Regions from separate parts of the Enterobacter sp. JH25 genome, predicted to be linked through region 2. Evidence: predicted binding sites of a transcription regulator. Region 2 holds the regulator's gene; the other holds the start of a gene.

Region 1 (15,742 bases), 1.6 Mb from region 2:
CCCGATCTGCTGTTTGTGGATGGGCACGGCATCTCCCATCCGCGTCGCCTGGGCGTTGCCAGCCACTTTGGTCTGCTGGTAGACGTGCCGACCATCGGCGTGGCGAAAAAACGCCTGTGCGGCGCGTTTGAGCCGCTCTCTGCCGAACCGGGCGCGCTGGCGCCGCTTATCCATAAAGGCGAGCAGCTGGCGTGGGTCTGGCGCAGTAAAGCGCGCTGCAATCCGCTGTTTATCGCAACCGGGCATCGGGTCAGCATGGACAGCGCCCTGGCGTGGGTGCAACGCTGTATGAAGGGCTACCGCTTACCTGAGCCTACCCGCTGGGCTGACGCCGTTGCCTCTTCACGTCCGGCATTCATTCGTTGGCAGGAAATTCAGCCGTGATTCAGGTAAACTGCGGCTAATTTTCGATTCGAGACATCATCATGTTACAAAACCCGATTCATCTGCGCCTTGAGAAGCTGGAAAGCTGGCAGCACGTGACGTTTATGGCTTGCCTGTGCGAGCGCATGTACCCCAACTATGCCGCGTTCTGTAAGCAAACGGAGTTTGGCGAAGGCCAGATTTATCGACGTATCCTGGATTTGATCTGGGAGACGCTGACGGTCAAAGACGCAAAGGTAAACTTCGACTCTCAGCTTGAAAAGCTGGAAGAGGCAATTCCTGCGGCGGACGATTACGACCTGTATGGCGTCTACCCGGCTATCGATGCCTGTGTGGCGTTGAGCGAGCTGATCCACTCCCGTCTGAGCGGTGAAACCCTGGAGCACGCCATTGAAGTCAGTAAGGCATCCATCACCACCGTCGCGATGCTGGAAATGACCCAGGAAGGCCGTGAAATGACCGACGAAGAGCTGCGTGCTAACCCGGCGGTTGAACAGGAATGGGATATTCAGTGGGAAATTTTCCGTCTGCTGGCGGAGTGTGAAGAACGTGATATTGAGCTGATCAAAGGGCTTCGCGCGGACCTGCGCGAGGCCGGCGAGAGCAATATTGGTATAATTTTTAACCAATGAGACAACAAAACGTGATTTAACGCCTGTTTTGTCACTCCTCGACTCTTCCCTTTCGCCCCCCGTCTGGTCTACATTTGGGGGGCGAAAAAAAGTGGCTATCGGTGCGTGTATGCAGGAGAGTGCTTTTTTGGCATTTTCGTCGCACTCGATGCTTAGCAAGCGATAAACACATTGAAAGGATAACTTATGAACAAGACTCAACTGATTGATGTAATTGCGGACAAGGCTGATCTGTCTAAAGTGCAGGCTAAAGCTGCTCTGGAATCTACCCTGGCTGCTATTACTGAGTCTCTGAAAGAAGGCGATGCTGTACAACTGGTTGGTTTCGGTACCTTCAAAGTGAACCACCGCGCTGAGCGTACTGGCCGCAACCCGCAGACCGGTAAAGAAATCAAAATCGCCGCAGCTAACGTGCCGGCATTTGTTTCTGGTAAAGCACTGAAAGACGCAGTTAAGTAAGACGCGTGGCAGTGAACAGTTTTAACGAAGGGGCGGCAACGCCCCTTTTGTCATTCTGGCGTGGACCGCTCGCGCTGGCAGGCGTACTGTTGCTGTCTGCCTGTAGTCATGATTCCTCACTCCCCCCGTTTACCGCCAGCGGCTACGCTGACAACCAGGGTGCGGTCAGGATCTGGCGCAAAGATTCCAGCGATGAAGTGCATATGCTTACCGCGTTCAGTCCGTGGCATAACGGCAATACCTCGACCGCAGAATACCGCTGGCAGGGCGATGCGCTGTCGCTCATTGAACTGAATATCTACAGTAAGACTCCCGAACACGTGAAGGTGCGTTTTGACGACCACGGCGAGCTGAGCTTTATGCAGCATGAGGTCAGTGGACTGAAACAGCAGCTTTCCAGCGATCAGGTCGCCCTCTACCGCTACCGTGCTGAACAACTTCGCCAGACCAGCGATGCGCTGCGTCAGGGCCGCGTGGTGCTGCGCCAGGGGCGCTGGCATGCCGACGGCACGGTGACCACCTGCGAAGGGCAGACAGTGAAGCCTGAGCTTGAATCCTGGGCAACCGAACACATTCAGCGTCGTCAGCGGCATTCATCTGTGGAGGTGAGTGTGGCATGGCTGGAAGCGCCGGAAGGCTCTCAGCTGTTGCTGGTGGCGAACGAAGATTTCTGCACCTGGCAGCCGACAGAAAAGAGTTTTTGATTTAAGTCCCCTCTCCCTTGAGGGAGAGGGTTAGGGTGAGGGTGTGAAATTACTCTCCCTGCTCCCGCGCAATGGCACGATAGCCGATATCCTGGCGGCTGAAGCTGCCGTTCCAGTGAATATCCGCCATCAACGCATAGGCGCGCTTCTGCGCCTCTGCCACGGTATGACCCAGCGCGGTCGCACACAGCACGCGTCCACCATTAGTGAGCACGCGGTCATCGTCAGAGAGCTTTGTACCGGCGTGGAACACCTTCGCACCGTCAATCTCTTCCAGCGGCAGGCCGTGGATCTCATCCCCGGTATTGTAGCTACCCGGATAGCCACCCGCAGCAATCACCACACCTAAAGAGGCACGCTCGTCCCACTCGGAAGTTTTCTCATTCAGCTTGCCTTCGCACGCCGCCAGACACAGATCAACCAGATCGGACTTCATGCGCAGCATGATCGGCTGAGTTTCCGGATCGCCGAAGCGGCAGTTGAATTCAATCACCTTCGGGTTACCCTGCTTGTCGATCATCAGGCCTGCGTAGAGGAAACCGGTGTAGGTATTGCCTTCCGCCGCCATCCCTTTTACGGTTGGCCAGATGATGCGGTCCATGGTGCGCTGGTGTACTTCGTCAGTGACCACTGGAGCAGGGGAGTAAGCACCCATCCCGCCGGTGTTTGGACCCGTGTCGGCATTGCCTACGCGCTTGTGATCCTGGCTGGTGGCCATCGGCAGGACGTGCTCGCCGTCAACCATCACGATAAAGCTCGCTTCTTCGCCGTCGAGGAACTCTTCAATCACGATGCGGTGGCCCGCATCGCCAAAGGCGTTACCCGCCAGCATATCCTGCACAGCGGCTTCCGCTTCTTCAAGGGTCATCGCCACGATAACGCCTTTCCCGGCAGCCAGACCGTCGGCTTTAATCACAATCGGCGCGCCTTTTTCACGCAGGTAAGCCAGAGCAGGCTCTACCTCGGTGAAGTTCTGATATTCCGCCGTCGGGATGTTATGACGCGCGAGGAAATCTTTGGTGAAGGCTTTTGAACCTTCCAGCTGTGCGGCACCTTCCGTTGGGCCGAAAATTTTCAGGCCCGCGGCGCGGAAGGCATCTACAACGCCGATCACCAGCGGCGCTTCCGGGCCCACAATCGTCAGATCGATATTCTCGTTCCGGGCAAAGCTCAGCAGCGCCGGGATATCGGTTACGCCGATGGCGACGTTCTGTAGCGCGGGCTCCAGTGCGGTACCGGCGTTACCCGGTGCCACAAAGACGGTTTCAACCTGCGGAGACTGCGCTGCTTTCCACGCCAAAGCGTGCTCGCGCCCGCCATTACCAATCACTAATACTTTCATTTTCTGCTCCGGAAATTAATGGCGGAAGTGGCGCATGTCGGTAAAGATCATTGCGATGCCGTGTTCGTCGGCAGCGGCAATCACTTCGTCATCACGGATTGAACCGCCAGGCTGGATCACACAGGTGATGCCCACAGCAGCGGCCGCATCGATACCGTCGCGGAACGGGAAGAAGGCGTCAGAGGCCATGGCGGAACCTTTGACTTCCAGACCTTCGTCACCTGCTTTAATACCCGCGATTTTCGCAGAGTAAACGCGGCTCATCTGGCCTGCGCCTATCCCGATGGTCATGTTCTCTTTGGCGTAAACAATGGCGTTAGACTTCACGAACTTCGCCACTTTCCAGCAGAACAGCGCGTCGCGCAGCTCCTGTTCGGTCGGCTGACGTTTGGTCACCACGCGCAGGTCGGCTTCTGTCACCATACCCAAATCGCGATCCTGAACCAGCAGACCGCCGTTCACGCGCTTGAAGTCCAGGCCCGGCACGCGTTCCGCCCACTGACCGCAAACCAGCACGCGCACGTTCTGTTTCGCCGCGGTGATTTTCAGCGCTTCTTCGGATGCGGATGGCGCGATGATCACTTCGACAAACTGACGGGAGATGATGGCCTGCGCGGTTTCCGCATCCAGCTCGCGGTTGAAGGCGATAATGCCGCCGAACGCGGAGGTCGGGTCGGTTTTGTAGGCGCGATCGTAGGCATCCATAATGGAGGTGCTTACTGCGACGCCGCATGGGTTGGCGTGCTTGACGATAACGCAGGCCGGCTCGCTGAACTCTTTCACGCATTCCAGCGCGGCGTCGGTATCAGCAATGTTGTTATAAGAGAGGGCTTTGCCCTGTACCTGCTGAGCAGTCGCAACAGAGGCTTCTTTCACCTCTTCTTCTATATAGAAGGCTGCCTGCTGGTGGCTGTTCTCGCCGTAGCGCATATCCTGCTTCTTAATGAAGTTCAGGTTCAGGGTGCGCGGGAAGCGACCAGATGGATCTTTGCTTTCACCGTGGTAGGCAGGAACCAGGCTACCGAAGTAGTTGGCGATCATGCTGTCGTACGCGGCGGTGTGTTCGAAGGCTTTGATGGCGAGGTCGAAACGCGTATCAAGCGTCAGGGACCCTTCGTTGGCGTCCATCTCATTAATAATGGCGCTGTAGTCGCTGCTCTTCACCACGATGGCCACATCTTTATGGTTCTTGGCTGCGGAGCGCACCATGGTGGGGCCGCCAATATCAATGTTCTCTACGGCATCTTCCAGAGAACAGCCTTCGCGGGCGACGGTCTGGGCGAAGGGATAGAGGTTAACGACAACCATGTCGATGGGGGCAATATTGTGCTGCTCCATAATGCCGTCGTCCTGACCGCGACGACCCAGAATGCCGCCGTGCACTTTCGGGTGCAGGGTTTTGACGCGTCCATCCATCATTTCCGGGAAACCGGTGTAGTCGGACACTTCGGTTACCGGCAGACCTTTCTCTGCTAACAGGCGAGCGGTACCGCCTGTAGAAAGCAGCTCCACACCGCGTGCGGAAAGTGCCTGAGCGAATTCGATGATACCGGCTTTATCAGAAACACTGAGCAGAGCGCGGCGGACTGGACGACGTTGTTGCATGGTAAATCCCCTGGATTTCACGATTACAGAGAGCGTTAGATGAATTTTCCAGCGAAAAACTCATCTAACACACCTGACGAGGCCTCCTTGTTAAGCGCGAGCATTTTAACGAAAACGTTTGCGCAACGCTCGCATATTTTCACTTTTTCGAAGCGCTGTGGATAACTCTGTGCGTAAAAGGGTATAAGGCGGGGTTTTGCTGGGGAATGCAGCAGTCAGTCATTTTTCTGTCATTTAGCGGTTGCGGCCTGCGGAGAACTCCCTATAATGCGCCTCCATCGACACGGCGGATGTGAATCACTTCACAGACAACCCGGTCGGTTGAAGAGAAAAAATCCTGAAATAACGGGTTGACTCTGAAAGAGGAAAGCGTAATATACGCCACCTCGCGACAGAGCGCTGAAGCGCGTCGCAACTGCTCTTTAACAATTTATCAGACAATCTGTGTGGGCACTCAAAGTGACATGGATTCTTAATGTCTTCGGACACTAAATGAATACCAAGTCTCAACGAGTGAACACGTAATTCATTACGAAGTTTAATTCATTGAGCATCAAACTTTTAAATTGAAGAGTTTGATCATGGCTCAGATTGAACGCTGGCGGCAGGCCTAACACATGCAAGTCGAACGGTAACAGGAAGCAGCTTGCTGCTTTGCTGACGAGTGGCGGACGGGTGAGTAATGTCTGGGAAACTGCCTGATGGAGGGGGATAACTACTGGAAACGGTAGCTAATACCGCATAACGTCGCAAGACCAAAGAGGGGGACCTTCGGGCCTCTTGCCATCGGATGTGCCCAGATGGGATTAGCTAGTAGGTGGGGTAACGGCTCACCTAGGCGACGATCCCTAGCTGGTCTGAGAGGATGACCAGCCACACTGGAACTGAGACACGGTCCAGACTCCTACGGGAGGCAGCAGTGGGGAATATTGCACAATGGGCGCAAGCCTGATGCAGCCATGCCGCGTGTATGAAGAAGGCCTTCGGGTTGTAAAGTACTTTCAGCGGGGAGGAAGGCGACAGGGTTAATAACCCTGTCGATTGACGTTACCCGCAGAAGAAGCACCGGCTAACTCCGTGCCAGCAGCCGCGGTAATACGGAGGGTGCAAGCGTTAATCGGAATTACTGGGCGTAAAGCGCACGCAGGCGGTCTGTCAAGTCGGATGTGAAATCCCCGGGCTCAACCTGGGAACTGCATTCGAAACTGGCAGGCTAGAGTCTTGTAGAGGGGGGTAGAATTCCAGGTGTAGCGGTGAAATGCGTAGAGATCTGGAGGAATACCGGTGGCGAAGGCGGCCCCCTGGACAAAGACTGACGCTCAGGTGCGAAAGCGTGGGGAGCAAACAGGATTAGATACCCTGGTAGTCCACGCCGTAAACGATGTCGACTTGGAGGTTGTGCCCTTGAGGCGTGGCTTCCGGAGCTAACGCGTTAAGTCGACCGCCTGGGGAGTACGGCCGCAAGGTTAAAACTCAAATGAATTGACGGGGGCCCGCACAAGCGGTGGAGCATGTGGTTTAATTCGATGCAACGCGAAGAACCTTACCTACTCTTGACATCCAGAGAACTTAGCAGAGATGCTTTGGTGCCTTCGGGAACTCTGAGACAGGTGCTGCATGGCTGTCGTCAGCTCGTGTTGTGAAATGTTGGGTTAAGTCCCGCAACGAGCGCAACCCTTATCCTTTGTTGCCAGCGGTTAGGCCGGGAACTCAAAGGAGACTGCCAGTGATAAACTGGAGGAAGGTGGGGATGACGTCAAGTCATCATGGCCCTTACGAGTAGGGCTACACACGTGCTACAATGGCGCATACAAAGAGAAGCGACCTCGCGAGAGCAAGCGGACCTCATAAAGTGCGTCGTAGTCCGGATTGGAGTCTGCAACTCGACTCCATGAAGTCGGAATCGCTAGTAATCGTGGATCAGAATGCCACGGTGAATACGTTCCCGGGCCTTGTACACACCGCCCGTCACACCATGGGAGTGGGTTGCAAAAGAAGTAGGTAGCTTAACCTTCGGGAGGGCGCTTACCACTTTGTGATTCATGACTGGGGTGAAGTCGTAACAAGGTAACCGTAGGGGAACCTGCGGTTGGATCACCTCCTTACCTTAAAGAACCTGCCTTTGCAGTGCTCACACAGATTGTCTGATGAAAAGTAAATAGCAAGGCGTCTTGCGATTGAGACTGTACGTCCCCTTCGTCTAGAGGCCCAGGACACCGCCCTTTCACGGCGGTAACAGGGGTTCGAATCCCCTAGGGGACGCCACTTGCTGGTTCGTGAGTGAAAGTCACCTGCCGTCATATCTCAAAACTGACTTGCGAGTCATGTTTGAGATATTTGCTCTTTAAAAATCTGGATCAAGCTGAAAATTGAAACGACACATCTTTAATGGTGTGTTCGAGTCTCTCAAATTTTCGCAATCGGAAGTGAAACATCTTCGGGTTGTGAGGTTAAGCGACTAAGCGTACACGGTGGATGCCCTGGCAGTCAGAGGCGATGAAGGACGTGCTAATCTGCGAAAAGCGCCGGCGAGGTGATATGAACCTTTGACCCGGCGATGTCCGAATGGGGAAACCCAGTGCAATCCGTTGCACTATCGTTAACTGAATACATAGGTTAACGAGGCGAACCGGGGGAACTGAAACATCTAAGTACCCCGAGGAAAAGAAATCAACCGAGATTCCCCCAGTAGCGGCGAGCGAACGGGGAGCAGCCCGGAGTCTGAATCAGCTTGTGTGTTAGTGGAACGGTCTGGAAAGTCCGACGGTACAGGGTGATAGTCCCGTACACGAAAGCACACTTGCTGTGAACTCGAAGAGTAGGGCGGGACACGTGGTATCCTGTCTGAATATGGGGGGACCATCCTCCAAGGCTAAATACTCCTGACTGACCGATAGTGAACCAGTACCGTGAGGGAAAGGCGAAAAGAACCCCGGCGAGGGGAGTGAAAAAGAACCTGAAACCGTGTACGTACAAGCAGTGGGAGCCTCTTTATGGGGTGACTGCGTACCTTTTGTATAATGGGTCAGCGACTTATATTCTGTAGCAAGGTTAACCGTATAGGGGAGCCGAAGGGAAACCGAGTCTTAACTGGGCGTTAAGTTGCAGGGTATAGACCCGAAACCCGGTGATCTAGCCATGGGCAGGTTGAAGGTTGGGTAACACTAACTGGAGGACCGAACCGACTAATGTTGAAAAATTAGCGGATGACCTGTGGCTGGGGGTGAAAGGCCAATCAAACCGGGAGATAGCTGGTTCTCCCCGAAAGCTATTTAGGTAGCGCCTCGTGAACTCATCTTCGGGGGTAGAGCACTGTTTCGGCTAGGGGGCCATCCCGGCTTACCAACCCGATGCAAACTACGAATACCGAAGAATGTTATCACGGGAGACACACGGCGGGTGCTAACGTCCGTCGTGAAGAGGGAAACAACCCAGACCGCCAGCTAAGGTCCCAAAGTCATGGTTAAGTGGGAAACGATGTGGGAAGGCACAGACAGCCAGGATGTTGGCTTAGAAGCAGCCATCATTTAAAGAAAGCGTAATAGCTCACTGGTCGAGTCGGCCTGCGCGGAAGATGTAACGGGGCTAAACCATGCACCGAAGCTGCGGCAGCGACGCTTAGGCGTTGTTGGGTAGGGGAGCGTTCTGTAAGCCGTTGAAGGTGTGCTGTGAGGCATGCTGGAGGTATCAGAAGTGCGAATGCTGACATAAGTAACGATAAAGCGGGTGAAAAGCCCGCTCGCCGGAAGACCAAGGGTTCCTGTCCAACGTTAATCGGGGCAGGGTGAGTCGACCCCTAAGGCGAGGCCGAAAGGCGTAGTCGATGGGAAACAGGTTAATATTCCTGTACTTGGTGTTACTGCGAAGGGGGGACGGAGAAGGCTATGTCAGCCGGGCGACGGTTGTCCCGGTTTAAGCATGTAGGCGGAGGTTCCAGGTAAATCCGGTACCTTATTAACGCTGAGGTGTGATGACGAGGCACTACGGTGCTGAAGTGATAAATGCCCTGCTTCCAGGAAAAGCCTCTAAGCATCAGGTAACACGAAATCGTACCCCAAACCGACACAGGTGGTCAGGTAGAGAATACCAAGGCGCTTGAGAGAACTCGGGTGAAGGAACTAGGCAAAATGGTGCCGTAACTTCGGGAGAAGGCACGCTGATATGTAGGTGAAGTCCCTGCGGACGGAGCTGAAATCAGTCGAAGATACCAGCTGGCTGCAACTGTTTATTAAAAACACAGCACTGTGCAAACACGAAAGTGGACGTATACGGTGTGACGCCTGCCCGGTGCCGGAAGGTTAATTGATGGGGTTAGCGGCAACGCGAAGCTCTTGATCGAAGCCCCGGTAAACGGCGGCCGTAACTATAACGGTCCTAAGGTAGCGAAATTCCTTGTCGGGTAAGTTCCGACCTGCACGAATGGCGTAATGATGGCCAGGCTGTCTCCACCCGAGACTCAGTGAAATTGAACTCGCTGTGAAGATGCAGTGTACCCGCGGCAAGACGGAAAGACCCCGTGAACCTTTACTATAGCTTGACACTGAACACTGGTCCTTGATGTGTAGGATAGGTGGGAGGCTTTGAAGCGTGGACGCCAGTCTGCGTGGAGCCAACCTTGAAATACCACCCTTTAATGGCTGGTGTTCTAACGTAGACCCGTAATCCGGGTTGCGGACAGTGTCTGGTGGGTAGTTTGACTGGGGCGGTCTCCTCCCAAAGAGTAACGGAGGAGCACGAAGGTTGGCTAATCCTGGTCGGACATCAGGAGGTTAGTGCAATGGCATAAGCCAGCTTGACTGCGAGCGTGACGGCGCGAGCAGGTGCGAAAGCAGGTCATAGTGATCCGGTGGTTCTGAATGGAAGGGCCATCGCTCAACGGATAAAAGGTACTCCGGGGATAACAGGCTGATACCGCCCAAGAGTTCATATCGACGGCGGTGTTTGGCACCTCGATGTCGGCTCATCACATCCTGGGGCTGAAGTAGGTCCCAAGGGTATGGCTGTTCGCCATTTAAAGTGGTACGCGAGCTGGGTTTAGAACGTCGTGAGACAGTTCGGTCCCTATCTGCCGTGGGCGCTGGAGAATTGAGGGGGGCTGCTCCTAGTACGAGAGGACCGGAGTGGACGCATCACTGGTGTTCGGGTTGTCATGCCAATGGCACTGCCCGGTAGCTAAATGCGGAAGAGATAAGTGCTGAAAGCATCTAAGCACGAAACTTGCCCCGAGATGAGTTCTCCCTGAGACTTTAAGTCTCCTGAAGGAACGTTGAAGACGACGACGTTGATAGGTCGGGTGTGTAAGCGCAGCGATGCGTTGAGCTAACCGATACTAATGAACCGTGAGGCTTAACCTTACAACGCCGAAGCTGTTTCGGCGAAGAGACAGACACGATTTTCAGCCTGATACAGATTAACAGAATTTGCCTGGCGGCTTTAGCGCGGTGGTCCCACCTGACCCCATGCCGAACTCAGAAGTGAAACGCCGTAGCGCCGATGGTAGTGTGGGGTCTCCCCATGTGAGAGTAGGGAACTGCCAGGCATCAAACAGAAAGAACCCCGTACCGGAAGGTGCGGGGTTTTTTGCTTTGTGCGTTCTGAAAAGTCGGGTGGTGGCCCCACCTTACCCGCCCTACATGCTTTCCCTCCTTGAAACTTTCTCACCTTTCGCTTGCAGACTCGACATTAAGCCCGTTTCTGGGTATCGTTAGCTGTCTGGATGTCTAAACGTTTATACGTATGCTGTGAGGATTTAAGGTTATGCCGATTCGGGTGCAGGACGAGCTACCAGCCGTCAATTTCTTGCGTGAAGAGAATGTCTTCGTCATGACGGCTTCGCGTGCGACAGGTCAGGAAATTCGCCCGCTGAAGGTGCTTATTCTCAATCTGATGCCAAAAAAGATCGAAACGGAGAACCAGTTCCTGCGTTTGCTCTCCAACTCTCCGCTTCAGGTTGATATCCAGCTGCTGCGCATTGACGCCCGTGAGTCACGCAACACGCCTGCTGAGCATCTGAATAACTTCTACTGTAATTTTGAAGATATTCGCGATGAGAATTTCGATGGACTGATCGTCACCGGCGCACCGCTGGGTCTGGTGGAATTTAATGACGTTGCCTACTGGCCACAAATCAGGCAGGTGCTGGAGTGGGCAAAAGATCACGTCACGTCCACCTTATTTGTCTGTTGGGCGGTACAGGCCGCGCTGAATATCCTCTATGGCATTCCCAAGCAAACCCGCAGCGACAAACTTTCTGGCGTATACGAACACCACATTCTTCACCCGCATGCGCTGCTGACGCGTGGTTTCGATGACACTTTCCTGGCTCCGCATTCTCGCTACGCCGATTTTCCGGCACAGCTGATCCGCGATTATACCGACCTGGAAATCCTGGCCGAAACGGAAGACGGCGATGCCTACCTGTTCGCCAGTAAAGACAAACGCATCGCGTTCGTTACCGGCCATCCTGAGTACGATCCGCATACCCTCGCGTCAGAGTATTTTCGTGACGTTGAAGCGGGTCTGAATCCGGATGTCCCGTACAATTATTTCCCGAAAAACGATCCGCAAAACACGCCTCGGGCAACCTGGCGTAGTCACGGAAATCTGCTGTTCACTAACTGGCTCAACTATTACGTCTACCAGATTACGCCGTACGATCTGCGCCACATGAATCCGACGCTGGAGTAATCGTCTGCATTAAACGATCCTAAAGCGTTTCAGCTATTCAGATCAGGCACCTTAGGGTGCCTTTTTTATTTCCGAAAACCAACTCAACATCGTGAAAAACTTTAATCCCATATTAATCATACAGTTGTGATTGGATATGAATTAAAATGGAAATTGTTTTTGATTTTGGAAAAATTATAGATAGTCTTAATTCTGCTGAGCGAAAACTAAACAACGATCTTTCGCTCGCATCGGGGGCGTGATTTTGGATCTTTGATGAGGAGCAGAACGATGACTCAACAGGCAACAACGGTCGATGGACTGACCTTTACCCAGCCGAATGGCGAGCAAGAACAGCAAGTTTTGACGGCAGAAGCGGTAGAGTTTCTGACTGAACTGGTGACTCGCTTTACGCCACAGCGTAATAAACTGCTGGCGGCACGCATTCATCAACAGCAGGAGATCGATAACGGCAAGTTGCCAGGGTTTATTTCGGAAACCGCTTCCATTCGTCATGGTGAATGGAAAATTAGCGGAATCCCTGAAGATTTACAGGATCGTCGCGTAGAGATCACCGGCCCGGTAGAGCGCAAAATGGTGATTAACGCCATGAATGCCAACGTCAAAGTATTTATGGCGGACTTCGAAGATTCCCTCGCGCCGGACTGGCAGAAAGTTATCGACGGGCAAATCAACCTGCGCGACGCCGTCAACGGCACCATCAGCTATACCAACGAAGCCGGTAAAATTTACCAGCTCAAACCGAATCCGGCGGTGCTGATCTGCCGCGTACGCGGTCTGCATTTGCCTGAAAAACACGTCACCTGGCGCGGAGAAGCCATTCCGGGCAGCCTGTTCGACTTTGCGCTGTACTTCTTCCACAACCATAAGAACCTGCTGGCGAAAGGCAGCGGCCCCTATTTCTATCTGCCGAAAACCCAGTCCTGGCAGGAAGCGGCGTGGTGGAGTGAAGTCTTCAGCTACGCAGAAGACCGTTTCAGCCTGCCGCGCGGCACCATTAAGGCTACGCTGCTGATTGAAACCCTGCCAGCCGTATTCCAGATGCATGAGATCCTCCATGCGCTGCGTGACCATATTGTGGGCCTGAACTGCGGCCGCTGGGATTACATCTTCAGCTACATCAAAACCCTGAAAAACCATGCCGACCGGGTATTGCCGGATCGTCAGGTTGTGACCATGGATAAACCGTTCCTCAGCGCCTACTCGCGCCTGCTGATTAAGACCTGCCACAAACGCGGCGCCTTTGCGATGGGCGGCATGGCGGCGTTTATCCCGAGCAAAGACGCAGAGCGTAACAATCAGGTGCTCAACAAGGTGAAAGCCGATAAAGAGCTGGAAGCCCGTAACGGCCACGACGGGACGTGGATTGCCCACCCCGGTCTGGCCGACACGGCGATGGAGGTCTTCAACCGCGTACTCGGCGACAACAAAAACCAGCTGTTTGTCACCCGTGAAGACGATGCGCCAATCGCAGAAGAACAGTTGCTTGCGCCGTGTGCGGGCGAGCGTACGGAAGAGGGCATGCGCGCCAATATTCGCGTCGCCGTGCAGTACATCGAGGCATGGATCTCCGGCAACGGCTGCGTGCCGATCTACGGCCTGATGGAAGATGCCGCCACGGCGGAAATTTCACGTACCTCCATCTGGCAGTGGATCCATCATCAAAAAACGCTCAGCAACGGCAAACCGGTCACCAAAGCCCTGTTCCGTCAGATGCTGGCCGAAGAGATGCGGGTCATCCAGGACGAACTGGGCGAGCACCGCTTCAGCAGCGGGCGTTTTAATGACGCTGCGCGCCTGATGGAGCAAATCACCACCTCTGATGACTTAATCGACTTCCTGACCCTGCCGGGCTACCGCTTCCTGGCGTAATTCACCACATAACAATATGGAGCATCTGCACATGAAAACCCGTACCCAACAGATCGAAGAGTTACAAAAAGAGTGGACCCAACCGCGCTGGGAAGGCATTCGCCGTCCGTACAGCGCAGAGGAAGTGGTGAAGTTACGCGGCTCGGTTAACCCGGAGTGTACGCTGGCGCAGAACGGCGCGGCGAAAATGTGGGATCTGCTGCACGGGGGGTCTAAAAAAGGTTATATCAACAGCCTCGGCGCACTGACTGGCGGTCAGGCATTGCAGCAGGCGAAGGCCGGCATTGAAGCTATCTATCTTTCCGGCTGGCAGGTCGCGGCGGATGCTAACCTGGCCTCCAGCATGTATCCGGATCAATCTCTTTATCCGGCGAACTCGGTGCCGTCAGTGGTAGATCGGATCAACAATACCTTCCGCCGTGCGGATCAGATCCAGTGGGCGGCGGGCATCGAGCCCCACGATCCGCGCTTTACTGATTATTTCCTGCCGATCGTCGCCGATGCGGAAGCCGGTTTCGGCGGCGTGCTGAACGCCTTTGAGCTGATGAAATCCATGATTGAGGCCGGTGCAGCGGCCGTACACTTTGAAGATCAGCTGGCGTCGGTGAAGAAGTGTGGGCATATGGGCGGGAAAGTGCTGGTGCCAACTCAGGAAGCGATCCAGAAGCTGGTTGCCGCGCGTCTGGCTGCTGACGTGCTCGGCGTGCCGACGCTGGTCATTGCCCGTACCGATGCGGACGCAGCGGACCTGATCACCTCTGACTGCGACCCGTACGACAGAGAATTCATCACCGGCGAACGCACCAGCGAAGGGTTCTATCGCACGCATGCCGGTATTGAACAGGCGATCAGCCGCGGCCTGGCGTATGCCCCTTACGCCGACCTGGTCTGGTGTGAAACCTCCACGCCGGATCTGGCGCTGGCGAAGCGCTTTGCCGATGCGATTCATGCGAAATATCCGGGCAAGCTGCTGGCCTATAACTGTTCGCCGTCCTTCAACTGGCAAAAAAATCTGGACGACACGACCATCGCCAGCTTCCAGCAGCAGCTGTCGGATATGGGCTACAAGTACCAGTTCATCACCCTGGCGGGTATCCACAGCATGTGGTTCAACATGTTCGACCTGGCGCATGCCTACGCACAGGGCGAAGGCATGAAGCACTATGTTGAGAAGGTACAGCAGCCAGAATTTGCGGCGGGTAAAGAGGGATATACCTTCGTTTCGCACCAGCAGGAGGTGGGAACCGGCTACTTCGATAATGTGACCACAATTATTCAGGGCGGGACTTCCTCCGTCACGGCATTAACGGGTTCAACGGAAGAAGCACAGTTCTGATCTTTCCCCCTCTCCCCCCTCGGGGAGAGGGTTGGGGTGAGGGGAATATATGTCGCGTGGTCTGGAATTACTGATAGCCCAAACTATTTTGCAGGGCTTCGATGCCCAGTATGGCCGCTTTCTGGAAGTCACATCCGGCGCGCAACAGCGTTTTGAGCACGCCGACTGGCACGCGGTTCAGCAGGCCATGAAGCAGCGTATCCATCTCTATGATCACCACGTAGGTCTGGTGGTAGAACAACTGCGCTGTATCACCGACGGTAAAAGCCCGGATGCGGAATTTTTACTGCGCGTGAAAGAGCATTACACCCATCTGTTACCCGACTACCCGCGCTTCGAGATTGCGGAGAGCTTTTTCAACTCCGTCTATTGCCGGTTATTTGACCACCGCTCATTATCTCCTGAGCGGTTATTTATCTTCAGCTCCCAGCCCGAGCGACGCTTCCGTACCATTCCGCGTCCGCTGGCGAAAGATTTCTTTCCCGATCGCGGCTGGGAAAAGCTCCTGCACCGCGTCTTAACAGATTTGCCGCTGCGCCTGCCGTGGCAGAATAAACCCCGGGATATCGGCTATATCCACGCGTATCTCAGTGAAACCTTCGGTGAGGCGGTGCTCAGCCGCAGCCATTTGCAGGTTGCCAACGAGCTTTTCTACCGCAATAAGGCCGCCTGGCTGGTGGGCAAACTGGTTACGCCGACAGCCATCGTGCCGTTTCTGCTG
Region 2 (15,742 bases):
GGTTTACCGGTATGGGGCTGAGCGAGTTATTAAAAACCGCTGAAGTGCCTAAGGGATCGTTTTATCACTATTTTCGATCCAAAGAGGCGTTTGGCGTAGCCATGCTGGAGCGGCACTACGCCAGCTACCATCAGCGCCTGGCAGCCCACTTCGCCAGCGGCGAAGGTGACTACCGGGATCGTGTTCTGAACTACTATCAGGAAACGCTGACGCAGTTCTGTCAGCAGGGCATCATCAGCGGCTGCCTGACGGTAAAACTGTCTGCCGAAGTGTGCGATCTCTCCGAAGATATGCGTACCGCCATGGATAAAGGGGCCAGCGGCGTAATCGCTCTGCTGGCTCAGGCGCTGGAAAAAGGCCGCGATGAAACAACGCTCTCCTTCTCCGGCGATCCGCTCACGCAGGCACAGGTGCTCTATTCCCTCTGGTTAGGCGCCAACCTGCAGGCAAAAATGTCTCGCAGCGCCGTGCCGCTCGAAAGCGCGCTGGCGCATGTGAAAAACTGTATTACGGCGCCTGGCGTGTAGCCGGCGTTTTTATTTACCCTTTTACTAGTCGACTGGTCTACTCAGGAGCCATTATGTCCGCTGAAAAGCTATTTACCCCACTGAAAGTGGGTGCCGTTACTGCCCCAAACCGCGTGTTTATGGCCCCACTTACCCGTCTGCGCAGCATCGAGCCGGGAGATATCCCAACGCCATTGATGGGTGAGTATTACCGTCAGCGCGCCAGCTCGGGCCTGATTATTTCCGAAGCCACGCAGATTTCTGCCCAGGCCAAAGGCTACGCCGGTGCGCCGGGTCTGCACAGCCCGGAACAGATCGCCGCGTGGAAAAAAATCACCACAGGCGTTCATGCTGAAGATGGCCGTATTGCGGTTCAGCTGTGGCACACCGGTCGTATCTCGCACAGCAGCATCCAGCCTGGCGGTCAGGCGCCCGTTTCTGCCTCTGCCCTGAATGCGAATACCCGCACTTCCCTGCGCGATGAAAACGGTAATGCTATTCGCGTCGACACCACCACGCCACGCGCGCTTGAGCTGGACGAGATCCCGGGTATCGTGAATGATTTCCGTCAGGCCGTCGCCAACGCCCGTGAAGCGGGCTTCGACCTGGTTGAGCTGCACTCTGCGCACGGCTACCTGCTGCACCAGTTCCTGTCACCGTCTTCCAATCAGCGTACCGACCAGTACGGCGGCAGCGTTGAAAACCGCGCGCGTCTGGTGCTTGAAGTGGTAGATGCCGTGTGTAATGAGTGGAGCGCAGATCGCATTGGTATTCGAGTTTCCCCAATTGGTACCTTCCAGAACGTCGACAACGGTCCGAACGAAGAAGCGGATGCGCTGTATCTGATTGAAGAGCTGGCTAAACGCGGTATCGCGTATCTGCACATGTCCGAGCCGGACTGGGCAGGCGGCAAGCCCTACAGCGAAGCCTTCCGCCAGAAAGTTCGCGAGCGCTTCCACGGCGTGATTATCGGGGCGGGCGCTTATACGGCAGAGAAAGCCGAGGATCTGATCGGTAAAGGTCTGATCGACGCCGTGGCCTTTGGCCGTGATTACATTGCTAACCCGGATCTGGTTGCCCGTTTGCAGAAGAAAGCCGAACTGAACCCGCAGCGCCCTGAAAGCTTCTATGGCGGCGGCGCGGAAGGTTATACCGACTACCCTTCACTGTAATCCCGCTTTGTACATTGATAGCGGCGACCTTTCGCCGCTATACTAAAACATCGTTTCTGTTCAAAAAGATAATCCATTCCACTGGTTAATGAGGAAATTATGCGCCTACTTCACACCATGCTGCGCGTTGGCGACCTGCAACGTTCCATCGATTTCTATACTAACGTTCTGGGCATGAAGCTGCTGCGCACCAGCGAAAATCCGGAATATAAATACTCTCTGGCGTTTGTCGGTTACGGCCCGGAATCTGAAGAAGCGGTCATCGAGCTGACCTACAACTGGGGCGTGGACAGCTACGAGCTGGGTACGGCTTACGGCCACATCGCGCTGGAAGTGGATAACGCGGCTGAAGCCTGCGAACGTATCCGCAGCAATGGCGGTAACGTCACCCGTGAAGCCGGTCCGGTTAAAGGCGGCACCACCGTGATTGCGTTTGTTGAAGATCCGGACGGGTATAAAATCGAACTGATCGAAGCTAAAGACGCTGGTCGCGGTCTGGGCAATTGATCCCGCAGGGCGCACTATGCGCCCGTTGTTTTGCTGCATCCCCTCTCAAAATTTGCCATAATGCGCACTGCTTTTTCCCCCTTGTAAGAGACCCTGATGTCCGATAACGCTCAATTTACCGGTCTGTGCGACCGTTTTCGTGGTTTTTATCCCGTTGTCATTGATGTAGAAACAGCCGGATTTAACGCTAAAACCGATGCGCTGCTTGAAATTGCCGCCATCACGCTGAAGATGGATGAACAGGGCTGGCTTGTACCGGACACCACGCTGCATTTCCACGTTGAACCCTTTGAAGGGGCAAACTTACAGCCAGAGGCGCTGGCCTTTAACGGTATCGATCCGACAAACCCGCTGCGCGGGGCGGTAAGCGAATATGAGGCGCTGCACGCCATTTTCAAAATGGTGCGCAAAGGCATGAAAGAGAATGACTGTAGCCGCGCCATCATGGTGGCCCACAACGCTACGTTCGATCACAGCTTCACCATGGCTGCCGCCGAGCGCGCCTCGCTAAAGCGTAATCCATTCCATCCGTTTGTGACCTTCGACACCGCCGCGCTGAGCGGCCTGGCGCTGGGGCAAACCGTGCTCTCTAAAGCCTGCATCACGGCGGGTATTGCGTTTGACGGCACTCAGGCGCATTCCGCGTTATACGATACCGAGCGTACGGCGGAGCTGTTCTGTGAGATCGTCAACCGCTGGAAACGTCTGGGTGGCTGGCCGCTGCCGATGGGCGACGAGGCCGATCTTCAATCGTAGACTGGGTAATCAACAGCCCCACAGGACAAAAAAAAAGCGACCAACATAATGTGGTCGCTTTTTTATATCCGCAGAAAACTTATTCTGCGTCCGGCTCTTCGGTTTTATACTTCGCCGCAGTCTCTTTGATCAGCTGTTGCAGTTCGCCGCGCTGATACATTTCAATCAGAATATCACAGCCGCCAACCAGTTCACCGTCAACCCACAGCTGTGGGAAGGTCGGCCAGTTTGCGTATTTTGGCAGCTCAGCGCGGATGTCCGGGTTTTGCAGGATATCAACGTAAGCAAAACGCTCACCACAGGCGGACAGCGCCTGAACCGCTTGCGCGGAGAAGCCGCAGCTTGGCAGCTTCGGAGAACCTTTCATGTACAGGAGAATCGGGTTTTCAGCGATCTGGCGCTGAATTTTTTCAATAGTGGTGCTCATGTCTTGCTTCCTTTAACTTCTGTTACGGCATCAGTCTGACATTGTAGCGGGTCAGGCCGACATCGGAAAATAACATTTTTGTCACGTCTCATTATTTTATCCGCTATCGCGTAAAGTTGCATTGATAATGACGTTTAAGGCTGCGCGCCGTGCGGTTTTGCTTAAGGAGCGAACAAGAGTGCGACAGAATGGTGAATTTTTTTGCACTTGCTAACGAAACACATTTTTTGAATGAAAAATGCTATTAACTTATTCCGATTTTATGGATTAGAATCGACTGGTTTTGTAAATCTCATGCGGGTATGTATTTTGGCTCGCACTTATCAGGGGACTGCCCAGTGGCGCGGATAACTAAAATCTCGATGACGCTCTGTGCTTTACTGTTTGCCACACTCTCATTTACGCCAGCGGCGAACGCCTCCGAACAGGCGCGGCATTCTGCTGTACAAAAAACGCATCTGGCAAAAACCACAGAACGTAAGAAAAAAACCACCAGCAAAACAGTAAAGAAGAAAACCACCGCTCACACCAAAAAGACCGCCTCCAGTAAAACCAAAACTCTCCGTTCCGGCACGCACAAAACCACTCGCACGACCGCCAGCCTGGTGAATGATAAATGCACCGTGCACAAAGGCCATAAAACGAAATGCGCAAAAGTGACGAAGCTGGCTGACGTGCATAAAGCGCGTATGCAGAAAGCGCAAAAAACGGCGATGAATAAACTGATGGGGCAAATAGGTAAACCATATCGCTGGGGAGGCACCTCTCCGCGCACCGGTTTTGACTGTAGTGGGCTGGTTTATTATGCCTATAAAGATCTGGTGAAGTTTCGCATTCCACGCACCGCCAATGAGATGTACCATCTGCGCGACGCCGCGCCTGTAAACCGTGGCGAACTGCAAAATGGCGACCTGGTGTTCTTCCGCACCCAGGGACGCGGCACGGCCGATCACGTTGGGGTGTATGTGGGTAACGGTAAATTTATCCAGTCACCGCGTAGCGGTCAGGACATTCAGATCACCTCCCTCAGTGAAGATTACTGGGTGCGCCACTATGTGGGTGCGCGCCGAGTGATGACGCCAAAAACCATTCGCTAGACCCTGCCCTGCCGCCTCCGTGGCGGGGTAAGTTCCTCTTTTGCATACCCTTTCAATTTGCTATTCTGTCCTTGTTGTCTGTAGGGTTATTGGCAACGTATAAAACTATAAGGAGAGTAGCAATGTCGTTCGAATTACCTGCACTACCGTATGCAAAAGACGCCCTGGCTCCGCACATTTCTGCGGAAACCCTGGAGTACCATTACGGCAAGCATCACCAGACCTATGTCACCAACCTGAATAACCTGATCAAGGGCACCGATTTTGAAGGCAAAACGCTGGAAGAGATTGTGCGCAGTTCAGACGGTGGCGTATTCAACAACGCCGCTCAGGTGTGGAACCACACCTTCTACTGGCACTGCCTGGCTCCAAATGCAGGCGGAGAACCTACCGGTGAGCTGGCCGCAGCGATTAACGCCGCGTTCGGCAGTTTCGCGGATTTCAAAGCGAAATTTACTGACGCAGCCGTTAAAAACTTTGGCTCCGGCTGGACCTGGCTGGTAAAAGAGGCTGATGGCAAACTGGCTATCGTTTCCACTTCTAATGCGGGTACCCCTCTGACCACCAGCGCAACGCCGCTGATGACCGTGGACGTATGGGAACACGCCTATTACATTGATTACCGTAATGCGCGCCCGAACTACCTGGAACATTTCTGGGCACTGGTTAACTGGGAATTTGTTGCGAAGAACTTCGCCGCATAAGGGACACGCAGAAGGGGCAACCCTTCTGCGTTTTTATTTATTCCGCCGTACACACCGCTTCTGGCTGTTTACGCCCGGACATCAACACCAGCAGCAAGCCGAGTGCGGCAATGATCGCCCCCATCACCGGCACAAAGCTGTAACCCAAACCACCCGAAATCACCGCCCCACCCGCTGCGGCTCCCAGCGCATTTCCCAGGTTAAACGCACCGATATTCACGGATGATGAGAGCCCCGGCGCCTCATGCGCAACACGCATCACGCGCATCTGCAACGGCGGCACCACGGCAAAGGTTGCGGCGCCCCACACCACCATGGCAATCGCGGCACCCACTTCGTTACGTGCCAGCCACGGGATCGCCACCATGATGACAATGAGCAGAGTTAAAAAACCTTTCAGCGTCCCGCTGACGGAGCGGTCGGCAAATTTCCCGCCGAGATAGTTGCCAATCGAGAACCCGACACCAATTAGCACCAGCATCGCGGTAACAAAGAGTGGCGTTGCGTGGGTAATGTCGTGCAGCACCGGGGAGATATAGGTGTAGAGCGTAAACATCGCCCCTGCCCCCAGCACCGTGGTGAGCAGCGCGGACAACACCTGAGGACGCATCAGCACCGCCAGCTCTTTACGTACTTCCGGACGTTCTCCCGCACTTCCTTTCGGCAGCGAGAAGAACAGCGCGACCATCGCGACCACGCCCAGTCCGGCGGTTGCGAGGAAAGACATACGCCAGCCGATGGCTTCTCCGAGCCAGGTGGCAGCGGGAACGCCGCCGATATTAGCGATGGTGAGGCCCATAAACATAGTGGCTACCGCGCTGGCCTGCTTATGTTTTGGCACTACGCTTGCGGCAACAACCGAGCCCAGCCCGAAGAAAGCGCCGTGGTTCAGGCTGGTCAGAATACGGGAAAGCATCAGCGTGGTGTAATCCGGCGAAATCGCGGAAAGCACATTTCCGAGAGTAAAAATTGCCATCAGGAAAATCAGCGCATTGCGTCGCGCGCGGTGCGAAAGCAGCAGCGTCATCAGCGGTGCGCCCACCATCACGCCGATCGCATAGGCGCTAATCAACATACCGGCCGCAGGGATAGAGACGTCCACACCCCGGGCGATAACAGGCAATAACCCCATCGGGGAGAATTCAGTGGTGCCAATCCCAAAGGCGCCAATCGCCAGGGCCAGCAGGGGAAAATTGATTTTCATGAAAAGACTCCGGATACCGTGCCGTTACCCGGCACAGACTAAGAAGGCAAAAGCATGACATCAATCACAAAAAATGAGAAGTTAACATTTTGGCAAAAGATTTTTGCCGGAGAGGTAACAATAGCGGCAAGGGAGGGAGAAGACTCTCCCTCCACCTAAATCAGTGCAGCGCAGCGGTTAAACCACCCGCAACAATCAGGGCAAGAACAACAATGGTGGTAAACAGCGAAAACTTCAGATCGGTACTCATCAATTTTTCTCCTTTTATTCACCCTACGAAAAGTGAGCTTGCTCATTTTTACACAGTTCAGGTCAAAAATCTTCCAGGATTTAAACGGATATCCACTTTACCTCTTCCCCTTTTCATCAAGATAGGACAAAATTCCACGCTAAATTTATTAGCGTACCGGCCACTGACCCCCTCCTGACGTCCTGTGTCGTTTTCCCGGCGTGTCGCAACTCATGTTTGCGTAATAAGGGTGAGAGAAGGCAAACGTTTACCTTCAATTTTTTCAGGAGCTTAGGATATGGTCTGGAGTGACATTTAATGGCAACAATTAAAGACGTAGCAAAACGCGCAAACGTTTCCACTACAACCGTATCACATGTTATTAACAAAACGCGTTTCGTCGCAGAAGAGACGCGTAATGCCGTTTGGGCGGCAATCAAAGAACTGCACTACTCGCCAAGTGCGGTCGCCCGTAGCCTGAAGGTTAATCACACCAAATCGATTGGCCTGCTGGCCACCAGCAGTGAAGCGGCTTACTTTGCTGAAATCATCGAAGCCGTTGAAAAAAACTGCTTTCAGAAAGGCTATACCCTGATTCTGGGCAACGCGTGGAACAACATTGAAAAACAGCGCGCTTACCTGTCGATGATGGCGCAAAAGCGCGTCGACGGCCTGCTGGTCATGTGTTCTGAATACCCTGAGTCGGTGCTTTCCATGCTGGAAGAGTATCGCCACATTCCGATGGTAGTGATGGACTGGGGCGAGGCGCGCGCAGACTTCACCGACTCTGTTATTGATAACGCCTTTGAAGGCGGCTACATGGCCGGGCGTTATCTGGTAGAACGCGGGCATCGTGAAATTGGCGTGATCCCGGGCCCGCTGGAGCGTAACACCGGTGCTGGCCGTCTGGCCGGTTTCATGAAAGCGATGGAAGAGGCGCTGATTACCGTGCCAGAAAACTGGATTGTCCAGGGCGATTTCGAGCCGGAGTCGGGCTATCGCGCCATGCAGCAGATCGTCTCCCAGCCGCATCGCCCTACCGCTGTGTTCTGCGGCGGCGATATCATGGCAATGGGCGCGCTCTGCGCGGCGGATGAACTCGGCCTGCGCGTTCCGCAGGACATCTCGGTGATCGGCTATGACAACGTGCGCAACGCCCGTTTCTTTACCCCGGCGCTGACCACCATTCACCAGCCGAAAGATTCGCTGGGTGAAACGGCCTTCAATATGCTGATGGACAGGATCGTCAACAAGCGAGAACAGTCCCAGTCCATTGAAGTCCACCCGCGCCTGATTGAACGCCGTTCCGTTGCCGACGGTCCGTTCCGCGACTACCGACGTTAATCTCTACGGGGCCAGCTACGCTGGTCCCCGCAACCACTCCCGGTTCAGCGTTTCGCTGTCTCCCAGATAATCCAGCAGCCAGGCCATGGCGGGCGAGACGTCGTTTTGCTGCCACGTCAGACAGCATGCAGCATCCGGGAAAGGGTTTTCCAGCGTCAGAGCCACCCACTCTCCCGCGTCGATGCGCGGGCGCGCAAAATGCACCGGCACCATGCCAACGCACAGCCCCGCGCTCAGACAGGTGGCTGACGACTCCCAGTCCGGCGCAACCACGCGGCGCTGATTATCCAGCAGCCAGGTAATGCGCTTGGGCAGCGAGCGGGAGGTATCTTCCAGCACCAGCGAGGGCCAGTTGCGTAAGGTGTCATCACTCAGCGGCCCGTCCAGCGCCGCCAGCGGGTGATCGCGCGCGACCACGCAGGTCCAGCTCAGCATGCCCATGTCGCGAAACGCGTAGCGCCCGCCAACCGGGATCGCCTGGGTTGCACCAATCGCCATCTCCGCCCTGCCGTCCGCCAGCGCATCCCATACGCCGTTGAACACTTCCTGCGACACACGCAGTTCGACGTCGGAAAAATGACGATAGAAATCGACGATCATCTGCCGGGTCCGCTCCGGCTTAACGATGTTATCCACCGCGATAGCGAGATGCCCGCGCCAGCCGTTGGCGATCTGCTGGCACTGCTCACGGGTGATCTGCATTTTTTTGATAACAGACCGACCTTCCTTCAAAAACCACGCGCCGGCAGGCGTGAGCTCCACGTCGCGATGACGCCGCTCGAACAGCGGGACTGCCAGCCACGCTTCCAGCTGGCGCACCGTATAGCTGATAGCCGAGGGAACGCGGTGCAACTCCTGGGCGGCACCGGTAAAGCTGCCGTTACGCGCCACGGCATCAACCACTTCAAGGGAATAATCTGACCACATCTTTAGCCTGCAAATTTTTTGAATGCACCCACCAAATATTAGCGTTTCACAAGCCGCTTTGCACTCCCTACACTCTGCGCCAACGTACACCTGCCTCCTCAGGAGAAAAAAAGTGCAACCCAGTAAAGGATTTTTAGTCTGGCTCGGCGGCTTAAGCGTGCTGGGCTTTTTGGCGACCGACATGTATCTGCCCGCCTTCGCCGCGATGCAGGAAGATTTGCAAACTCCTGCCGCCGCCATCAGCGCCAGTTTGAGTTTATTCCTTGCAGGTTTTGCTTTTGCGCAACTACTCTGGGGACCGCTCTCTGATCGTTTTGGCCGTAAGCCCGTTCTGTTGCTGGGACTGGCGATTTTTGCCGTAGGCTGTCTGGGCATGCTGTGGGTCCGCGATGCCGCCTGGTTACTGGTGTTGCGCTTCATTCAGGCGGTCGGCGTCTGTGCCGCAGCGGTCACCTGGCAGGCGCTGGTGACCGATTACTACCCCGCCTCACGCACTAACCGCATTTTCGCCACCATCATGCCGCTGGTCGGCCTGTCTCCGGCGCTCGCTCCGCTGCTGGGCAGCTGGATCCTGGCGCATTTCGACTGGCAGGCCATTTTCGCCACGCTCTTTGCGATCACGCTGGTCCTGATGCTGCCCGCGTTCGGGCTTAAACCTGCGCATAAAAAAGAGACGCATCCGGACGCGAAGCCCATCACCTTTACCTCTTTACTGCGGTCGAAAGCCTATCGCGGTAACGTGCTGATTTATGCTGCCTGCTCTGCCAGCTTCTTTGCCTGGCTGACCGGTTCGCCGTTCATTTTGCATGACATGGGCTACAGCCCGGCGGCTATCGGCCTGAGCTATGTACCACAGACCATCGCCTTCCTGGTGGGTGGCTATGGCTGTCGCGCCGCGCTGCAAAAATGGGAAGGCCAGCAGATGCTGCCCTGGCTGCTGGTGCTGTATGCGCTAAGCGTGATTGCGACCTGGGCTGTCGGCTTTATTCCCGGCGCCGGGCTTGTAGAAATTTTGATTCCGTTCTGCGTCATGGCGATCGCTAACGGGGCCATTTACCCTATTGTTGTAGCCCAGGCGCTGCGTCCATTCCCGCAGGCGACAGGCCGCGCTGCCGCGCTGCAAAATACCCTGCAACTTGGCCTGTGCTTCCTGGCAAGTCTCGTGGTCTCTGCATTGATTGCAACCCCGCTGCTCACCACCACCAGCGTGATGCTGGTCACCGTTGTGCTGGCAGGATTGGGTTATCGCATGCAGTCCTCCGCCCATCGCGAGCAGAGTGAAAACGCGCAGACAGAAACGTCGCACGCCTGATTACGCGGGAAACTATGTTAAAAACCAGTGATTAGGTTGCTAACAATTTTCTGTTGAATCACCAAATTTTGCGGCCTATACTGAATTTGGTTCGATTAAATACGATAAATATTAAGTGTTAACGGGAGCCGGAGCGCTCCCGTTTTACCATGGAAGGCATTTCGGCAAGGGTTATCTCCCTTCCTCTGTTCTACGTCGGATATTAGCCTCGCGGGCATTTACCGTGAGATTTCTCACAAACCAAAAAAGCGTCTACGCTGTTTTAAGGTTCTGATCACAGCAAGGTGATGGAGAAGCTATGAGTTCATCGTGTATAGAAGAAGTCAGCGTTCCGGACGATAACTGGTCCCGGATCGTCAGTGAACTGTTGGGACGTGCGGGCATTACGATTAATGGCTCATCCCCCTCCGACCCCCAGATTAAACATCCCGATTTTTTCAAACGCGTGTTACAGGAGGGATCGTTAGGGCTGGGTGAAAGCTATATGGACGGCTGGTGGGAGTGTGAGCGGCTGGATATGTTCTTCTCCAGCGTTTTACGCGCCGGTCTTGAAAATCAGCTCCCTCGTCATTTCAAAGATACGTTACGTATCGCTTCCGCCCGCCTGTTCAATCTGCAAAGTAAAAAGCGCGCGTGGATCGTCGGTAAAGAGCATTATGACCTGGGCAACGATCTTTTCAGCCGTATGCTCGACCCGTTAATGCAGTATTCCTGCGGATACTGGAAAAAAGCGACAACCCTGGAAGAGGCGCAGCAGGATAAGCTACAGCTGATTTGCGATAAGTTGCAGTTGCAGCCCGGCATGCGCGTGCTGGACATCGGCTGTGGTTGGGGCGGCCTTGCCTGGTTTATGGCGAAACATTACGGTGTCAGCGTAGTCGGCGTCACGATTTCAGCTGAACAGCAGAAGATGGCACAGGAACGGTGTCTGGGTCTGGATGTCGATATTCGGCTTCAGGATTACCGCGACCTGAATGAGCAGTTCGATCGGATTGTTTCCGTGGGTATGTTCGAGCACGTGGGGCCAAAGAACTACAAGACTTATTTCGACGTCGCCGACCATAACCTGAAGCCTGACGGAATTTTCCTGCTACACACCATCGGCTCTAAACGCACCGATAACAATGTGGATCCCTGGATCAACAAATATATCTTCCCGAATGGTTGTTTACCCTCTGTTCGCCAGATTGCGAACGCCAGCGAACCGCATTTTATTGTGGAAGACTGGCATAACTTCGGCGCAGATTACGACACCACGCTGATGGCCTGGCATGAACGTTTCCAGGCTGCATGGCCTGAAATCGCCGACAACTATTCGGAACGATTCAAACGGATGTTTAGCTATTATCTGAATGCCTGCGCGGGTGCGTTCCGCGCGCGGGATATACAGCTGTGGCAGGTGGTGTTTAGTCGTGGGATTGAGCACGGCCTGCGCGTGGCCCGCTGAAAAATAACCCCGGTTACCCGGGGTTATTTTTTATTCTTCTTCCACGGCCTTTATTATCGCCGCCTCTTTCGCCGCCAGCACGCGCTCAACGGTATCCACGACCGCCTGGGTCTGCGGATCAATTTCGATATTTACGCGCTGCCCCAGTTTTTTTGCGCCAAGCGTAGTACGTTGCAGCGTTTCAGGAATTAAATGCACGCAAAAACGCGTTGGCGTCACTTCACCGACGGTCAGACTAATCCCATCGATGCCAATAAATCCTTTATAAAGGATGTATTTCATTAATGACGGATCCTGCACCTTAAACCAGATTTGACGGTTATTTTCCGAGGTCACGATTTTCGCCACTTCTGCGGTGGTCATAATATGGCCCGACATCAGATGCCCGCCAATCTCATCGCTGAATTTCGCCGCACGTTCAACGTTGACGGTATCCCCCACCACCAGCTCACCCAGGTTAGTGATGCGCAGCGTCTCTTTCATTAAATCAAAGCTTATCTGGTTACCGTTAATTTCGGTCACCGTCAGGCAGCAGCCGTTATGCGCTATCGACGCCCCGGTTTCAATGCCGTCGAGCATATATTCAGGCAGCTCAACTACGTGAGTGCGGAAATTCGGTTTTTCATCAATGGACACCACTTTGGCAGTGCCCTGCACAATACCAGTAAACATGCTTACAGCTCCTGTTCATTCCGAACGGCGATGACACCGTATAATCCCACCACAATAACAGTTGAAAAAACAGGTTGCCAGTGATGCGCAATTTCTGGCGATTTTTTCACTAGATAATTAGTTAAACCCCGCTACAATAGCTGGCATCCCTCTGTTTTTTCTTCTTGCTGCCAGTAACGGCGGCCTTTTTAGTCTCTCAAATAACTACAATACAAAGGTGTTCACGTGCAGAAGTATATGATCGAAGCGCGTCAGTTATTGGCACTGGCCATACCGGTGATCGTCGCGCAGGTAGCCCAAACCGCAATGGGATTTGTGGATACGGTAATGGCCGGTGGTTACAGCGCCACCGATATGGCCGCCGTGGCGATCGGAACCTCAATCTGGCTCCCGGCCATTCTGTTTGGTCACGGCCTGCTGCTGGCGCTGACGCCCGTTATCGCGCAGCTTAACGGCTCCGGTCGACGCGACCGCGTAGCCCATCAGGTGCGCCAGGGCTTCTGGCTGGCCGGGGGTGTCTCCGTCCTGATTATGATCGTCCTGTGGAACGCCGGGTATATTATTCGCGCCATGCATAATATCGACCCGGCGCTGGCAGATAAAGCAGTCGGTTATCTGCGCGCCCTGCTCTGGGGCGCGCCCGGTTATCTCTTCTTCCAGGTGGCTCGTAACCAGTGTGAAGGGCTGGCAAAAACCAAGCCGGGCATGGTGATGGGCTTTATCGGCTTGCTGGTGAACATTCCCGTGAACTACATCTTCATCTACGGTCATTTTGGCATGCCGGAACTCGGCGGCGTGGGTTGTGGCGTGGCGACGGCTGCGGTGTACTGGGTGATGTTCGGCTGTATGCTCACCTACGTTAAACATGCGCGATCCATGCGCGACATTCGTAACGACACCGCCTTTAGCACGCCTGACTGGTCGATGATGAGCCGCCTTACCCAACTTGGTCTGCCCATTGCGCTGGCGCTGTTCTTTGAAGTGACGCTGTTTGCCGTTGTCGCCCTGCTGGTCTCGCCGTTAGGGATTATTGACGTGGCAGGCCACCAGATCGCCCTGAACTTCAGCTCTTTGATGTTCGTCCTGCCGATGTCCCTGGCTGCTGCGGTGACGATTCGCGTGGGCTTCCGTCTGGGGCAAGGCTCGACGCTGGATGCGCAAACGGCAGCCCGCACCGGGCTGGGCGTCGGCGTCTGCATGGCAGTCTGTACCGCGCTCTTTACCGTGCTGTTGCGTGAGCAAATTGCCCTGCTCTATAACGACAACCCGGAAGTAGTGACCCTGGCCTCGCATTTGATGCTGCTTGCGGCCATTTACCAGATCTCTGACTCCATCCAGGTAATTGGCAGCGGCGTGCTGCGTGGGTATAAAGATACGCGTTCCATCTTCTTTATCACCTTTATCGCTTACTGGGTTCTGGGCCTGCCGAGTGGGTATATTCTGGCGCTCACGGATCTGGTGGTGGATCGCATGGGGCCAGCCGGATTCTGGATGGGCTTTATCATCGGCTTAACGTCTGCAGCCATTATGATGATGCTGCGCATGCGCTTCCTGCAACGTCAGTCGTCTGCGGTCATTTTGCAACGCGCTGCGCGTTAATGACACAGTAGCCGCCGGCTGGCGGCTACTTTCTCTTCACTTTGCGCGGTAATGAAGCAATCGCGTGAAATCAGAGAGAAAAATGCATTTTCCCTCTTGCCACCTTGGTGCTGTGCCGCTAATATTCGTCCCCGTTGTCACCGACAACACAATGCGTTCATAGCTCAGTTGGTTAGAGCACCACCTTGACATGGTGGGGGTCGTTGGTTCGAGTCCAATTGAACGCACCATTCTGCGTCCGTAGCTCAGTTGGTTAGAGCACCACCTTGACATGGTGGGGGTCGGTGGTTCGAGTCCACTCGGACGCACCATTTCAGTCCTGAAATGGTGCAAAAATCCTCTTCTGAACGTCTTAATTTTTCCCTTCATTGAATGACTTAACCTTTCTCCTGCTACGCTTATTCTATGGTTCAGAAACGCAGGAACGCTTTCGATGAAAAAAATCGCCATTATCGGCTCAGGCCCAACAGGGATTTACACCTTTTACTCACTTCTTAACAACGCAGCACCGCTGTCGATCACCGTGTTCGAAAAAGCAGACCAACCCGGCGTAGGGATGCCCTACAGCGACGAGGATAACTCCCGGCTAATGCTGGCGAATATCGCCAGTATCGAAATCCCGCCCATTTTTATCACCTACCTCGACTGGCTCAAACAGCAGAGTGAAGCCCATCTTGCCCGCTATAACGTCGACAAAGACAGACTGAATGAACGGCAGTTTCTGCCGCGTATTCTGCTGGGTGAATATTTCCACGACCGCTTTCTCGCCGTCGTTGCCGAGGCGAAAAAGGCTGGGTTTCATATCGAGGTTCATCCCAACGCAGAAGTCACTGATATTAAGGCTGATGCAGACGGCGTGGCCCTGTCAGTGAACGATGCCCCTTTCTCAAGGCGGTTTGATCTTGCAGTGGTCGCCACCGGTCACGTCTGGCCTGATGAAGATGAATCCACCCGCGACTATTTCCCAAGCCCATGGTCGGGGCTGATGGACGCGGATATCCGAGCCTGTGAGGTGGGGATTATGGGTACCTCCCTCAGCGGACTGGACGCTGCTATGGCGGTAGTAATGCAGCATGGTCGGTTTAGCGGGGAGCAGTTCGTTGTCAATAAAGGTAGTGAGGGGCTAAACATCACGCTGATGTCCCGCTCGGGCGTTCTTCCGGAGGCCGACTTTTACTGCCCTATCCCTTATGAACCGCTGTCGGTGTTAACGGAGTCTGTGGCAGAAAGCGAAATTGCCAAAGGCCCTGACGGGCTGCTTGACCGCATCTTTGCGCTGATGGTGAAAGAGCTTGAGCTGGCCGATCCGCGCTGGTGCCAGGCGATAGCGATCGGCACGCTGAATGCTGACACGCTTCGTGATGTCTGGTTTGAGGATCGTAAAAAGCATGGTCCTTTCACCTGGGCCGAAGCGAATCTGAAAGAAGTGGAGCGCAATAAGTGCGAGAAACGCACCGTTGCCTGGCGCTATACCGTGCTTCGTCTGCATGAAGTAGTTCAGGCCATTGTCCCTTCACTCAATGAACGTGACAGAGAACGGTTTAAATCCGGGCTGGAGCGTGTGTTTATTGATAACTATGCCGCCATTCCACCGCAGTCTATCCGCCGGTTACTGGCACTGCGCGAGGCAGGGATCATTAGCGTAGTCGCACTCGGTGATGATTACGCCCTGGATATCGGCAGCGATCAGACCGTCATCACCACGAAAGAAAAGCGTTATCGCTTCGACGTCTTTATCGATGCCCGCGGGCAGAAACCGCTCAGAAATAAGGATATTCCCTTCCCGACGCTGAGCAAACAGCTTGAGGAAACGGGGGATGAAATACCGGACGTGGGGGA

Evidence for each region. The regulator PurR, encoded in region 2, represses purine synthesis genes. The targets are predictions, from matches to a motif close to CANGCAAACGTTTGCNTG.
Region 1: the regulator PurR is predicted to act here: its motif matches at 5,234-5,251, upstream of purH (bifunctional phosphoribosylaminoimidazolecarboxamide formyltransferase/IMP cyclohydrolase).

The regions. Positions count from the first base shown of each region.
Region 1 is NZ_CP091319.1:261,974-277,715, forward strand. It holds gene nfi (deoxyribonuclease V) at 1-384, shown strand, start outside; gene L2Y28_RS01295 (YjaG family protein) at 426-1,016, shown strand; gene hupA (nucleoid-associated protein HU-alpha) at 1,203-1,475, shown strand; gene L2Y28_RS01305 (DUF1481 domain-containing protein) at 1,487-2,179, shown strand; gene purD (phosphoribosylamine--glycine ligase) at 2,229-3,521, opposite strand; gene purH (bifunctional phosphoribosylaminoimidazolecarboxamide formyltransferase/IMP cyclohydrolase) at 3,537-5,126, opposite strand; rRNA gene L2Y28_RS01320 (16S ribosomal RNA) at 5,690-7,231, shown strand; tRNA gene L2Y28_RS01325 (tRNA-Glu) at 7,316-7,391, shown strand; rRNA gene L2Y28_RS01330 (23S ribosomal RNA) at 7,575-10,480, shown strand; rRNA gene rrf (5S ribosomal RNA) at 10,550-10,665, shown strand; gene metA (homoserine O-succinyltransferase) at 10,884-11,813, shown strand; gene aceB (malate synthase A) at 12,084-13,685, shown strand; gene aceA (isocitrate lyase) at 13,717-15,021, shown strand; gene aceK (bifunctional isocitrate dehydrogenase kinase/phosphatase) at 15,071-15,742, shown strand, end outside.
Region 2 is NZ_CP091319.1:1,891,809-1,907,550, reverse strand. It holds gene L2Y28_RS09115 (TetR/AcrR family transcriptional regulator) at 1-527, shown strand, start outside; gene L2Y28_RS09110 (alkene reductase) at 581-1,678, shown strand; gene gloA (lactoylglutathione lyase) at 1,778-2,185, shown strand; gene rnt (ribonuclease T) at 2,282-2,941, shown strand; gene grxD (monothiol glutaredoxin 4) at 3,021-3,368, opposite strand; gene L2Y28_RS09090 (C40 family peptidase) at 3,707-4,465, shown strand; gene sodB (superoxide dismutase [Fe]) at 4,588-5,169, shown strand; gene L2Y28_RS09080 (MFS transporter) at 5,207-6,373, opposite strand; gene L2Y28_RS09075 (YnhF family membrane protein) at 6,534-6,623, opposite strand; gene purR (HTH-type transcriptional repressor PurR) at 6,921-7,946, shown strand; gene punR (DNA-binding transcriptional activator PunR) at 7,962-8,873, opposite strand; gene punC (purine nucleoside transporter PunC) at 8,986-10,185, shown strand; gene cfa (cyclopropane fatty acyl phospholipid synthase) at 10,484-11,632, shown strand; gene L2Y28_RS09050 (riboflavin synthase) at 11,663-12,304, opposite strand; gene mdtK (MdtK family multidrug efflux MATE transporter) at 12,530-13,903, shown strand; tRNA gene L2Y28_RS09040 (tRNA-Val) at 14,057-14,133, shown strand; tRNA gene L2Y28_RS09035 (tRNA-Val) at 14,138-14,214, shown strand; gene L2Y28_RS09030 (FAD-NAD(P)-binding protein) at 14,337-15,742, shown strand, end outside.